DNA from 3 places in the Nonomuraea sp. NPDC005650 genome. Region 2 is predicted to be linked to each of the others. Evidence: riboswitches for the same ligand, from Rfam matches in the RefSeq annotation. Region 2 holds a riboswitch; each other region holds the start of a gene.
What was found. Region 2 has a riboswitch for thiamine pyrophosphate ahead of thiO (glycine oxidase ThiO). Riboswitches for the same ligand answer to the same signal wherever they lie in the genome.

Region 1 (3,981 bases), on a different contig from region 2:
CCCGACCCCGGCGAGCTGATCGTCGATCCCGACGTGCTCGACGTCGCCCTGCCGCTGTCCGGCAAGGCCGTCGCGCCCGGCCTCGGCATGCTGCCCCGGGGCTCGGTCTCGGCGGTGGACGGCGAGCTGCTCAGGTTCTTCGTCCACTGGCGCGAGGCCGGGCAGCGCACCGACTACGACCTGTCCGCCCTCATGCTCGACGACTCCTACGACAACCCGACGCACATTTCCTGGACGAACTACACCAACGATTTCGCCGAGTACTCCGGCGACCTCACCGAGGCGCCCGAGGGCGCGTCCGAGTTCATCAACATCCTGCTCGCCGCCGCGACCCAGCCGATCATCATCCCGCAGGTGCACATCTACGCCGGGGAGCGGTTCGACGAGGCCGCCGAGGCGTTCTTCGGATACATGACCAGGGACGCCGCGCAGGAGGGCAGGCCGTTCGAGCCGCGTACCGTGCGCATGAAGTCGGACCTGCGCGGCTCCGGCGCGGTCGCCCTGCCGCTCGTCTTCCTGCGCGGCGGCGACGGCGGCTGGCTGGTGAAGTGGCTGCACCTCTACCTGAACGGCGACCCCGGCTTCAACCAGGTGGAGGGCAACCGCGTCACCGCCTCCCTGCTGGTGCGCTCCATCGTCGAACGCGACTACCTGCGCGTCCGCTACCTGGCCGACCTGCTGCGCGCGAAGAGCTCCACGGCCGGGCACACCACCTACATCGGCCTGGAGGCGCCGGCCGACCTCCCGGCGGGGGCGCGCGTCTACACACCCGGCACGCTGCACGAACTGATCCCCGCCTGATACGTTCGACCTCCGGTCGTGAGGCCATTCGGGAGCTTCCTTCTCCTGGTTCGAATCCAGGTAGGCCCCACGGGCCTGCTGGCTGTCTAGCTTCCGAGCCTTCCTCACGACCGGGCCGTGCCTTCTGCTAGCGTTGAACGCGACGCGGGGTGCCCGGGCTGCCGGGCTGAGATCACACCCGTCGAACCTGATCTAGTTCGCACTAGCGAAGGGACGTCATCGGTGACCTTCTGTGATGAGCTCTGGACGCGCACGGCCACGCTGCTCAAGGCGATCCACGACCACCCGTTCAACACCGCGCTCGGCGACGGCACCCTCGACCGGGAGCGCTTCGCGTTCTACCTCGTCCAGGACGGGCGCTACCTGGTGGCCTACTCCAAGGTCCTCGCCACGGCCTCGGCCCGCGCCACCTCCCCGGCCGACGCCGCGTTCTTCGCGCAGAGCGCGCACACGGCGCTGGTCGTCGAGCGGGCCCTGCACACCGGCTACCTGGAGCAGTTCGGGCTGACGGCCGAGGAGACGGCGGCCGTGGCCACCTCGCCGACCTGCCTGGCCTACTCCTCCTACCTCCAGGCCACGGCCCTCGCCGCCCCCTTGCCCGTGCTGGCCGCCGCCGTGCTGCCGTGCTTCTGGGTCTACCAGGACGTCGGCGCGGCGCTGCTCGAACGCACGGCGGGCGCGGCCGAGCACCCGTACGGGACCTGGATCGGCACCTACTCCGACCCCGCCTTCGCCGCCTCGGTCGAGCAGGCCAAGGCCATCGCCGACCGGCTGGCCGAGACCGCCGACCCCGGGACGCGCCGGGCGATGGACGAGGCGTTCTGCCGGGCCACCGAGTACGAGTGGATGTTCTGGGACAGCGCCTGGCGCCTGGAGACCTGGCCCACCGGACAATGGCTCTCCTAGGCACCCTGGCCTCACGCGAACGACTCGCTGAGCTCCCTGCGCAGCTCGCGGGCCTGGTGCAGGTAGTGCGTGGCCAGCGCGGCGCGCCCGGAGGAGCGGTAGAGCTCCCCGAGCGTCTGGTACGTGTCCGCCTCCCCGCTGCGGTCACCCAGCTGCTGGAAGATCACCAGGGAGCGCTCCAGCTGGTCGGAGCCGTCCGACCGGTGGCCCCTGGCCACCTGGAGCCCGCCCAGGTTCCGCATCGCGTACGCGCCGCAGTGGCGATCGCCGAGCGCCTCGAAGATGTCCAGCGCGTGCCCCTGGAAGCGCATGGCCCGCTCCGACTCGGCGGACAGGTCGTACAGGCGGCCGAGCTGCATCGACACGCAGCCCTCGCGGTGGGCGTCGCCGAGCTCCTCGGCCAGCCGCAGCGCGTCCCCGAGCCACCTGGACGCCTGCCGCAGGTCCCGCAGCGACAGGTAGACGCGCCCGATCGCCTGCCGCGCGTACGCCTCGCCGCTGCGGTCGCCGATGGCCAGGAACATGGCCAGCGCGTGCCGGAAGGACCCGAGCGCCTTCAGGTGCCGGTTGGAGAACTGGTTGACCGCCGCCAGCCCGCAGATCGAGATGGCCTCGCTGCGCGTGTCGCCCAGCTCGTGGAAGATGACGCGGGCCCGCCGGAACATGTCCTCGGCCTCGGCGTAGCGGTCCTGGTAGAGGCAGACCTGGGCCAGGCCGCGGAGCATGGCGGCCTCCCCGTGGCGGTCGCCGGCCGCGCGGGCGCTGTCCAGGGCGAGGCGGTGCGTGAGCTGCCACTCGTCCAGGAGGCAGTGCAGGTCGAAGTACGGGACCAAGGTGGCGGCCAGCCCCCACGCGGACTGGGCCAGGCCCGCGTCGGCGGCCAGCCGTACGGCCTCGACCAGGGACTCCCGCTCGGCGTCGAACCAGGACAGCGGCTGGGCGGTGAGGCGGCCGAGGGTCTCCCGCTCCAGGCTCCAGCGGGGCGCCAGGTCGGAGGTCAGCCCGAAGAGGGTGGTGGGAAGTCGTAAGGAGGCGTGTTCGGCGGCGGTCAGCCAGCCGCCGAGCACCCGGGCCAGCGCGTGCCGCTCGGTGTCGCCGCCCGCCTTCTCCTTGGCGGCGCAGCGGATCAGGTCGTGGAGCCGGTAGCGGGGCTGGCCGACGTGGTCGGTGCCGGCCAGGCGTAGGAGGTTCGCGTCGACCAGGGCGTCCACGACGGCGTCGGCGCGGGGCCGGTCGAGCACGGCGTCGGCCACCCAGCCCGGCACGGACTGCTCGCCCAGCAGGCCGATCGCGCGGAAGGCCAGGGCGGCGTCGTCGGGCAGCCGCTGGTAGCTGAGCTCGAAGGAGCCGCGTACCTCGAGGTCGCCGGCGCGTAACTCGTCGAGGCGGCCGGCCTCGTCCTCCAGCCGCTGCCGCAGCACGGCCAGCGACCAGCCGGGCCGTCCGGCCAGCCGGGACCCGGCCACCCGGACGGCCAGCGGTAAGTGGCCGCAGGCGCGCACGATCGCCTGGGCGGCCTCGCGCTCCTCGGTCACCCGTCCGGGGCCGACGATCCTGCCCAGGAGCTCTTCGGCCTCCGCGGGGGGCAGCACGTCGAGTTCGAGTTGGAGCGCTCCGGGCAGTTCGGCGATCCGCCGCCGGCTCGTGACGAGCACCGCGCTGCCGCTGCCGGGGAGCAGGGCGCGTACCTGGGCGGTGTCGGCGGCGTCGTCCAGGAAGACGAGCATGGGGCGCTCGGACAGCAGGGAACGGTAGAGCGAGGCCCGCTCGCGTACGGTCGGTGGCAGGGTCGCCTCCGCGACGCCCAGCGCGCGCAGCGCCTCGGCGAGGAGGTCGAGGGGGTCGGCGGGGTCGGCGTCGGTGCCGCCCAGGCACAGATAGAGCTGGCCGGCGGGGTAGTCCGGCCGCAACGCGTGGGCGCAGTGCACGGCCAGCGCGGACTTGCCCATTCCAGGCGGTCCGGTCACCACGGCGATCGCGGGCGGTCCGTCCGGCCGCCGAGCCTCGGGGGACAGGGCGCGGGTCACGGCCGCTACGTCCTGCGCCCTGCCGGTGAAGTCCGGCACGTCCGCGGGGAGCTGGTGGAGCGGCGCCACGACGGGCGCGGGCGGGGGGAGCTGGTGGGGCGGCGCCGCGGCGGGCGCGGGCGGGGGATCGCCCGCCAGTACGCAGGCGTGCACCTCGCGTAGTTCCTGCCCCGGCTCGATGCCCAGCTCGTCGACGAGCTGCCGCCTGATCGTGGTGTAGGCGTTCAGGGCCTCGGCCCGACGGCCG
Region 2 (3,981 bases):
GTCCGGTCCAGGCGGACGTCCAGCGCGAGGTAGACGGTCGCCATACCGCCCCGGGCGATCCGGCTCTCGATGCGGTAGCGCCCATCGAGGAGCCGCCCGACCAGGGGGTCCGCAGTCGTCGTATCCACCCCGCTGAGTTTACGGGCGTTTTGCCACTGGGAGGGCCCCACCGCCCGAAACCGATGCTGAGACGTTCCCGTTGGAACGTCCCAGCTCCCCGCACACCACTCAGGTCACGGCGTCATCGGCGAGGAGGCCTCGGCGTAGCGCCTGCGCGGGATGCGGCCGGCCAGCCGCGCCAGCCGTCCCGCCGCCACGGCCCCCTTCATGGCGGCCGCCATGAGATCGGGCCGCCGCGCCCTGGTGACCGCGGTGGCCAGCAGCACGGCGTCGCAGCCCAGCTCCATCGCCAGCGCGGCGTCGCTGGCCGTGCCGATGCCCGCGTCGAGCACCACCGGCACGGACGCGGCCTCCACGATCAGCTCGATGTTGTGCGGGTTGCGGATGCCGAGGCCCGAGCCGATCGGCGCGCCCAGCGGCATGACGGCCGCGCAGCCCGCCTGCTCCAGCCGCCGCGCCAGCGCGGGGTCGTCCCCGATGTACGGCAGCACCACGAACCCGTCGGCCACCAGCCGCTCCGCGGCGTCGAACGTCTCGATCGGGTCGGGCAGCAGCGTCCGCTCGTCGGCGATGACCTCCAGCTTGACCCAGTTCGTGCCGAGCGCCTCCCTGGCCAGCCGCGCCGTCAGCACGGCCTCGCCCGCGGTGAAGCAGCCCGCCGTGTTGGGGAGCACCTTGATGTCCCGCTCGCGCAGCACGTCCAGGACGGACCCGGGGGCGGTCGGGTCGAGCCGCCGCATGGCCACCGTGGTCAGCTCGGTGCCGGACGCGGCCAGCGCCTGGTCGAGCACGTCGAGCGAGGGTGCGCCGCCGGTCCCCATGATGAGCCGGGAGGAGAACTTCTCCCCGGCGATGATCAGTTCATCCACCTTGCACCGCCGTCAGAACCTCCACCCGGTCACGGTCGCTGAGCGCCGTCGTCTCCCACGAGCTCCGCGTGACCACCTCGTCGTTCACGGCCACGGCCACTCCGGTGGTGGCCGTGGTCAATGTGCGTACGGCCTGCGCCACGGTCATGCCGTCGGTCACCTCGTGCGAGGCCCCGTTGATCGTCACAATCATGAAATTTCCCGAAATCTCCCAGGGGCGCACAACGCCGCCAGCTCGCCCTCTTCGCCCAGCAGGATGTCCGCCGTGAGCGGCGCCAGGAGCACGCCGCCCCGGTGGTGACCGGTGGCCAGCGTCAGCCCCGGGGTGCGGCTCGGGCCGATGAGCGGCAGGTTGTCCGGCGTGCCCGGACGCAGCCCGGCCACCACGTCGGCGACCTCCAGCTCGGTGACGCCCGGCACCAGCTCCCTGGCGTCCCGCAGCAGCTCGTAGAGCCCGCCCGCGGTCACCCTGGTGTCGAAGCCCATCTCCTCCTGCGTCGCCCCGACCACCAGCTCGCCGTCGCCCCGGGGGACGAGATAGACCGGCGTGCCGTGCACGGTGCCGCGCACGCATCGCGTGAGCAGCGGCTGCGGCGAACGCAACCGCATGATCTGCCCCTTCACCGGCCGCACCGGCAGCTCGGCCAGCCCGGCGCTCCACGCCCCGGCCGCCAGGACCACCCGCTCCGCCGGCAGCTCGGCCGGCCGGCCGTCGCCGCCGGGCGGCTCCAGGCGTACGCCCGTGACCCGGGCGCCGTCGCGCAGCAGCTCGCGCACGCGGGCCCGTACCAGCGGGACTCCCTGCCGGTCGAGCGCGGCGAGCAGCGCCGCCGTCACGCGGCGCGGGTCCACCCAGGAGTCGCCGGGGGCCAGCAGCCCGCCCCGCACCGAGGGGGCCAGCATGGGTTCAAGGCGGCGGCACTCGCGGCCGGTCAGCCGCTCGACGGGCAGCTCCAGCTTGTCCAGGTACGCGGCCAGCTCGTCCAGCGCGGCCAGGTCGTCCGCCCCGAACGCCACGTCGAGCGTCCCCTCGGAGCGCAGGTCCAGGGCCTCGGGGCCGGCCAGCCCCGCGTCGGCGGCCAGCTCGGCGGCGAAGGCGGGCCAGCGGCGCAGCGACGCCACCCCGAGCCGCAACAGCGGCGCCTCGGTGTAGGTCACCTCGCTGATCGGCGCCAGCATCCCCGCCGCCGCGTGTGAGGCCCCAGAGGCGGGGGCCGGGTCGACCAGGGTGACGGGCCGCCCCGCGCGGGCCAGCCGCCAGGCCGCGGAGAGCCCGACGACCCCGCCGCCCACGATCACATCCATCCGCGCTCCCTTCGCCGGCATGATCCGGATCAGGTGTCTTGCGGTCGAAGGCCCGAAGGCAGCCTTCCTCTCAGCCCGGTCACGGCCGGACTCCCGCGCGTCTTACGTCCTCCAGCCTACGGCCTCGCTGCGACGCCCCGACACCGCCCCACGTTAGGGTCATGAACGTGAACCGAGTCGTGGTGGTGGGAGCTGGCCTGGCCGGAGTGCGCACCGTGGAGGCGTTGCGCACGCGGGGGTTCGGGGGGAGGGTCACGCTGATCGGCGAGGAGCGGCATCGCCCCTACGACCGTCCGCCCCTGTCCAAGGCCGTGCTGTTCGGCGACGCCGACACCAGCTTCGTCGACACCGACCTGGCCGCGATCGACGTGGACTTCCAGCCCGGGGTCAGCGCCAAGGCGCTGCGCGAGGGGGTCGTGGAGACGACCGAGGGCGAGATCGGCTACGACGGGCTGGTCATCGCCACCGGCGCCGAGCCGATCAGGCTGCCCGGCGACGGCCCGCAGCACGTGCTGCGCACGCTCGACGACGCCCACGAGCTCAGGGCCATGCTCGTCCCCGGCGCCCGCGTCGCGGTCATCGGCGCCGGCTGGATCGGCGCTGAGGTGGCCACCGCCGCCCGCCGCGCCGGGTGCGCGGTGACCGTGATCGAGGCCGGCCCGGCGCCGCTCGCCATGGCCGTCGGCGCCGAGATCGGGGCCCGCACCGAGCGCTGGTACGACGGCATCGACCTGCGGCTCGACACCATGGTCGACTCCGTGGACGAGGGCGGCGTGCGGCTGGTGGGCGGCGAGTTCGTGGACGCCCACGTGGTGGTCACGGGCATCGGCGTGCGCCCGGCCGTCGAATGGCTCACCGGCGCCGACATCGACCTGCACAACGGCGTCGTCGTGGACGAGCACCTGCGCGCCTCCCTCCCGAACACGGTCGCCGTCGGCGACTGCGCCGCCTGGTGGTCGCGCCGCTGGCAGACCAGGCTCAGGGTCGAGCACTGGGACACCGCGCTCAACGCCCCCGAGGTGGCCGCCGCGAGCCTGCTGGGCGAGGACGTCGCGTACGATCCCGTTCCGTACTTCTGGTCGGAGCAGTTCGGACATATGGTGCAATATGCGGGTCATCATTTGGCAGGGGAACGGCTGATCTATCGCGGCGAGCCCGAGGGCAAGTGGTCGGCCGTCTGGCTCACGGCCGACGACGTCCTCGCCGCGGTGCTGGCCGTGGACCGGCCGCGGGACCTCGTACAGGGGCGTAGGATCATCGACGCCGGACACCGTCTTGACGCGGAACGCCTGGTAGATCCAGAAGTCTCCCTACGGGATTGTGTTGTTTGAGCAAGGACGGCATGTGGTAGTTGTGGTTTCGTGACGCTTTCTGTTGCACAGATCGACCGGGAGACCGACCAGCTCGTAGACGAGTGGCTCACTCTCCCCGAAGTGGCCTCGCGCCTCGACCTTTCGATTGGGCGGGCCAAGCAACTCCTCAAGGACCACAAGCTGCTCGGCGTTCGCCGGGGGAGCGGCGGGCCGCAGGTGCCCGCGGTGTTCCTCGATGGAAAGGATGTGAGGAAGGGCCTACCCGGCACACTGACCGTGCTGCTGGACGCCGGCTACGACGATGTCGAGTCGCTGCGCTGGCTCTTCACCCCCGACGAGTCCCTGCCCGGATCGCCCATCGACGCGATCAAGGC
Region 3 (3,981 bases), on a different contig from region 2:
CGTGACCTCCAGCACCTATCGAGGTGAGACGCATCCTGACATCGCGTTCGGCACCTATGACGGGGCCGTCGGCAGGCTGGTGCTCGCGGTGACCGGCAAGGGTGTCGCGGCGTGCAGCTTCGAGCCGGAAAACGCCGTGTTCGAGCTGGTCACGAGGCATGTGGGCTCGTTCATCGGGCCGGACCCGCGCCGGCTCGACCCGGTGCGCAGAGAGTTGGACGCCTACTTCTCCGGCCGCCTGCGCGCGTTCAGCACGCCCGTCGACCTCGCGCTGGCGACGTCTTTCGCCCGTACGGTGCTGCAGAAGACGATCGCGGTCCCCTACGGCACCACCACGACGCTGGAGGCGATCGGCGCGAGCATCGGCCGGCCGCGCGCGCTGCGGGCGATCGGCAACGCGCTGGCCTCCAACCCGGTGTGCGTGATCGTGCCGTGCCACCGGGTGGTGCGCGAGGACGGCGCGCTCGGCGACTACGCGGGCGGCGCGACGGCCAAGCAGCACCTGCTCAACGTCGAAAAGCGCGCGTCGACCAGCCGATCAGCAGGGTGACCAGCGCGGCGACGATGGCCGCACCGAGCGCCCCGTTCATCCACGGCTGCCGGGTGAAGCCGATGGCCTCGCGGGCCGACTGCCAGAAGGCCCCCCACGCCGTGTCCGGGGGCGTGGCGGTCGCCAGCCAGTACGCCACGAAGCCGAGGGCCCACGGCACCAGCCTCGACCAGCGTGAGGGCGCGTCCTCCGCGGTGTTCCAGCCGCGCGAGCCGCCCAGCACGAAGTAGTCCACGGCCAGCACCGCGAACATCGGCACGAAGATCGCCCCGATCACGCCCAGGAACGCCCCGTAGGAGTTGACGTCCACGACCAGGGCGATCGCGACGCTCAGCACGCCGATGGCGACGGAGAAGACGCGCCGGTCCACCCGCGGCATCAGGTTCTGCAGCGAGACCGTGGTGGAGTAGACGTTGGCGAACGACTGGTCCGTCTCGCGCAGCACCAGGATCGCGAAGAACAGCGCGCCCAGCGGCACCGCCACGAACGGGCCGAACACCGACGTCGGATCGGCCGCCACGTTGTCCGCCCCCGCCAGGGCCACCGCGAACACGCCCAGGCCCAGGCAGGCCACCTGGGCCAGCGTGTAGCCGCCGACCACGCCGGTGAACGCGGCCCTGCTCGACCTGGAGTGCCGGGCGAAGTCGGCCGCCATCGGCACCCACGACACCGACAGCGCGATCACGTAGTCCACGGCCGGGGCGAACGCCGTCCAGGACCCGCCGGTGTGCGCGGGCGCGCTGGTCAGGAAGTGCCAGGCGAACCACACCATCGACACGACCACGCCGATGGTGACGTACCGCCGCAGCAGCCTGATGGACCCGAGCGGCCAGATCGTGAGCGCCGTGGTCAGCACCCCCGCCGCGACCACCCACACCTGGTACGGCACGGCGCCGAAGATCGCGCTGGCCGCCTTGGCGATCACCCACAGCTCGAACGCGGCCCAGCCGAGCATCTGGACGATGTTCAGCACCGTGGGGACGTACGAGATCTTTGCCCCGAACAGGCCCCGCAGCAGCACCATCGCGGGCTGCCCCGTCTGGGTGCCGGGCACGGCGGACAGGCCCACCATGGCGGTGCCGATCAGGCTGCCGACCACGGTCGCCAGGAGCGCGGCGGCCAGGCTGAGGGGAGCGTTGCCCAAGGGGTTGAGCAGGAGGGACGCCCCGGAGAAGCCCAGGAGGCTGACTCCGAGGTTCGCCCAGAGCGCGCCCTGGTCGAGCACGCCCAGGGTCTTCGGCGGCCTGCCTTCAAGAGTCAGCGGAACTTCGTCGACGACATGCGTCATCGCGCACTCCCTACGCCGGCATTACCCGGACAGGTTCAGGCGGTCGGCAGCGGATCTATGGCTGCCCTCTCAGCCCGGCGAAACCCCGAGCTCCCGCGACAATCTGCAGTTGGCGCCCTCATCATGCCTTAGTGGCGGCGAAACCGCCACAGTGGGGCCTTCACCAAGGTTTCACGCCACGAACGGCTGCTGCCCGGTCTCGCTGACCATCGGAAGGCGCGCGAACTCCCACGACTGCATGCCGCCGCCGACGTTGACGGCGTCGCGCCCGAGCTGGTTGAGCCAGGCCGCGACCTGCAGGGACCGGCCGCCCACCCGGCAGACGACGTAGACCGTGCGGTCGCCGGGCACCTCCTCGACCCGCCCTTGAATCTGCGTCATGGGGATGTGCACGGCCTCAGGGGCGTGCCCCGCGACCCATTCGTCCTGCTCACGGACGTCGAGCAGGTAAGCGTCTGCGGGAACGGCACTGGCCTCGATCTCAGGAACGGTCATGACTCCATCATCTCGCGCCTGGCGTCGTAGGCCGCACGCGCCTCGGCGATCTCCTCCTGGTGCGCCTCCGTCCAGGTGACCAGCGACTTGATGGTCTCGTGCAGCGTGCGGCCGAGCGGCGTGAGCGCGTAGTCCACCCTGGGCGGCACGACGGGGTGGACCGTGCGGCTGACGAGGCCGTCGCGTTCGAGCTGGCGCAGGGTCACGCTGAGCATGCGCTGGCTGACGCCGTCGATCTCGCGGCGGAGCTGGGTGAAGCGCAGGCTCTGGCAGTCGAGCAGGGCGATCACGAGCAGCGACCACTTGTCCGCGATGCGGTCGAGGATCTGGCGCACCTCGCAGTCCTCGCGGGTGTCCCACTGCCGCACGTCGTAGTCGTCGAGCGGGTCCAAAGGGCCCTCGCAGTTCATTTGAGAAGGCGGGACAGGCGGCGGTCGGCGAGGGGCTTGCCGCCGGTCTGGCAGGTGGGGCAGTACTGCAGCGAGGAGTCCGCGAAGGACACCTCCCGGATCGTGTCGCCGCAGACGTCGCACGGCTGCCCGGCGCGGTTGTGGACCCGCAGTCCCGACTTCTTCTCCGCCTTGAGGTCCTTGGCCGCCAGCCCGTGCGCCCGCTCCACGGCCTCCCCCAGGGTGGTGACGATGGCCTCGTGCAGGTCGGCGATCTGCGCGTCCGTCAGCGTGGCCGCGATCTTGAACGGGGACATCTTCGCCGCGTGGAGCACCTCGTCCGAGTACGCGTTGCCGATGCCGGCGATGATCTTCTGGTCGCGCAGCAGCCCCTTGATCTGGGTGCGGCTGCCGCCCAGGATGCCTTTGAGCGCGTCGACGGTGAAGGACTCGTCGAGGGGGTCGGGGCCGAGGGCGGCGACGCCGGGGATCTCGTCCGGATTTTTCGTGACATAGGCGGCCAGGCGCTTCTGCGTCCCCGCCTCCGTCAGCTCGAACCCGGGCGCCAGTCCCTCCTCGTCGGGCGCCAGCCGGACGCGTACGGCGAGCGGGCCCTTGCCCGGTCGCACGGGCTTGGCCCCCGACAGGTCGTCGCGCCAGCGCAGCCACCCCGCGCGGGCCAGGTGGATGACCAGGTGGAGGCCGTCGCAGTCGAGGTCGAGGAACTTTCCGTGCCTCGCCACGCCGGTGATGGTCAGCCCGCCGAGCGCGGTCACGGGCGGGTCGAACGTCTTGAGCGCCTGGATGGCCACCACGTCGACCCCCAGCACCGTGCGGCCCACGGCCCGCTCGCGCAGGAAGTGGGTGAGCGACTCCACTTCGGGTAGTTCCGGCATGCCACCAGGGTACGTGCGCGCCCCGACCATCCACAGCCTGTGGACGGCTACGGCACGCTCCAGAAGGCCAGCTCGTGCGCCATCCCCTCGGCGAACAGCGCCTCGGCCCGCGCCGGATCCGGACCGGCCTCGTCGATCATCTGCGCGATCCGCTCGGTGAGCGCCGCGAACCCGGGATCGGCGTACGTGTCCACCCAAGCCCGATATCTCGGCTCAACAGGCGGATTCTCCGCCAATATCCGCCCAAGACTCGAATATCCCCACATGCAGGGATAGAGCGCGGCCAGCCCCTCCCCATAGGACGCCGCCGACTCCAGCAGGAACGTCGTGTACGCCGCGCACGCCGGCCCCTTCACCGCCCCC

Region 1: it holds a riboswitch for thiamine pyrophosphate, as region 2 does, so the genes downstream of both, tenA (thiaminase II) here and thiO (glycine oxidase ThiO) in region 2, are expected to answer to the same signal.
Region 3: it holds a riboswitch for thiamine pyrophosphate, as region 2 does, so the genes downstream of both, ABZS69_RS34895 (cytosine permease) here and thiO (glycine oxidase ThiO) in region 2, are expected to answer to the same signal.

The regions. Positions count from the first base shown of each region.
Region 1 covers NZ_JBEXCR010000089.1:891-4,871, reverse strand. Annotated here, with positions in the region: gene ABZS69_RS65120 (hypothetical protein) at 1-801, shown strand, start outside; TPP riboswitch at 937-1,032, shown strand; gene tenA (thiaminase II) at 1,024-1,707, shown strand; gene ABZS69_RS65110 (BTAD domain-containing putative transcriptional regulator) at 1,719-3,981, opposite strand, start outside.
Region 2 covers NZ_JBEXCR010000001.1:551,280-555,260, reverse strand. Annotated here, with positions in the region: gene pknB (Stk1 family PASTA domain-containing Ser/Thr kinase) at 1-128, opposite strand, end outside; gene ABZS69_RS02525 (thiazole synthase) at 234-989, opposite strand; gene thiS (sulfur carrier protein ThiS) at 982-1,182, opposite strand; gene thiO (glycine oxidase ThiO) at 1,179-2,294, opposite strand; TPP riboswitch at 2,284-2,401, opposite strand; gene ABZS69_RS02510 (FAD-dependent oxidoreductase) at 2,456-3,625, shown strand; gene ABZS69_RS02505 (Rv2175c family DNA-binding protein) at 3,656-3,981, shown strand, end outside.
Region 3 covers NZ_JBEXCR010000022.1:135,874-139,854, forward strand. Annotated here, with positions in the region: gene ABZS69_RS34890 (methylated-DNA--[protein]-cysteine S-methyltransferase) at 1-550, shown strand, start outside; gene ABZS69_RS34895 (cytosine permease) at 507-1,838, opposite strand; TPP riboswitch at 1,828-1,945, opposite strand; gene ABZS69_RS34900 (rhodanese-like domain-containing protein) at 2,010-2,333, opposite strand; gene ABZS69_RS34905 (helix-turn-helix domain-containing protein) at 2,330-2,743, opposite strand; gene ABZS69_RS34910 (DNA-formamidopyrimidine glycosylase family protein) at 2,740-3,618, opposite strand; gene ABZS69_RS34915 (TenA family protein) at 3,666-3,981, opposite strand, start outside.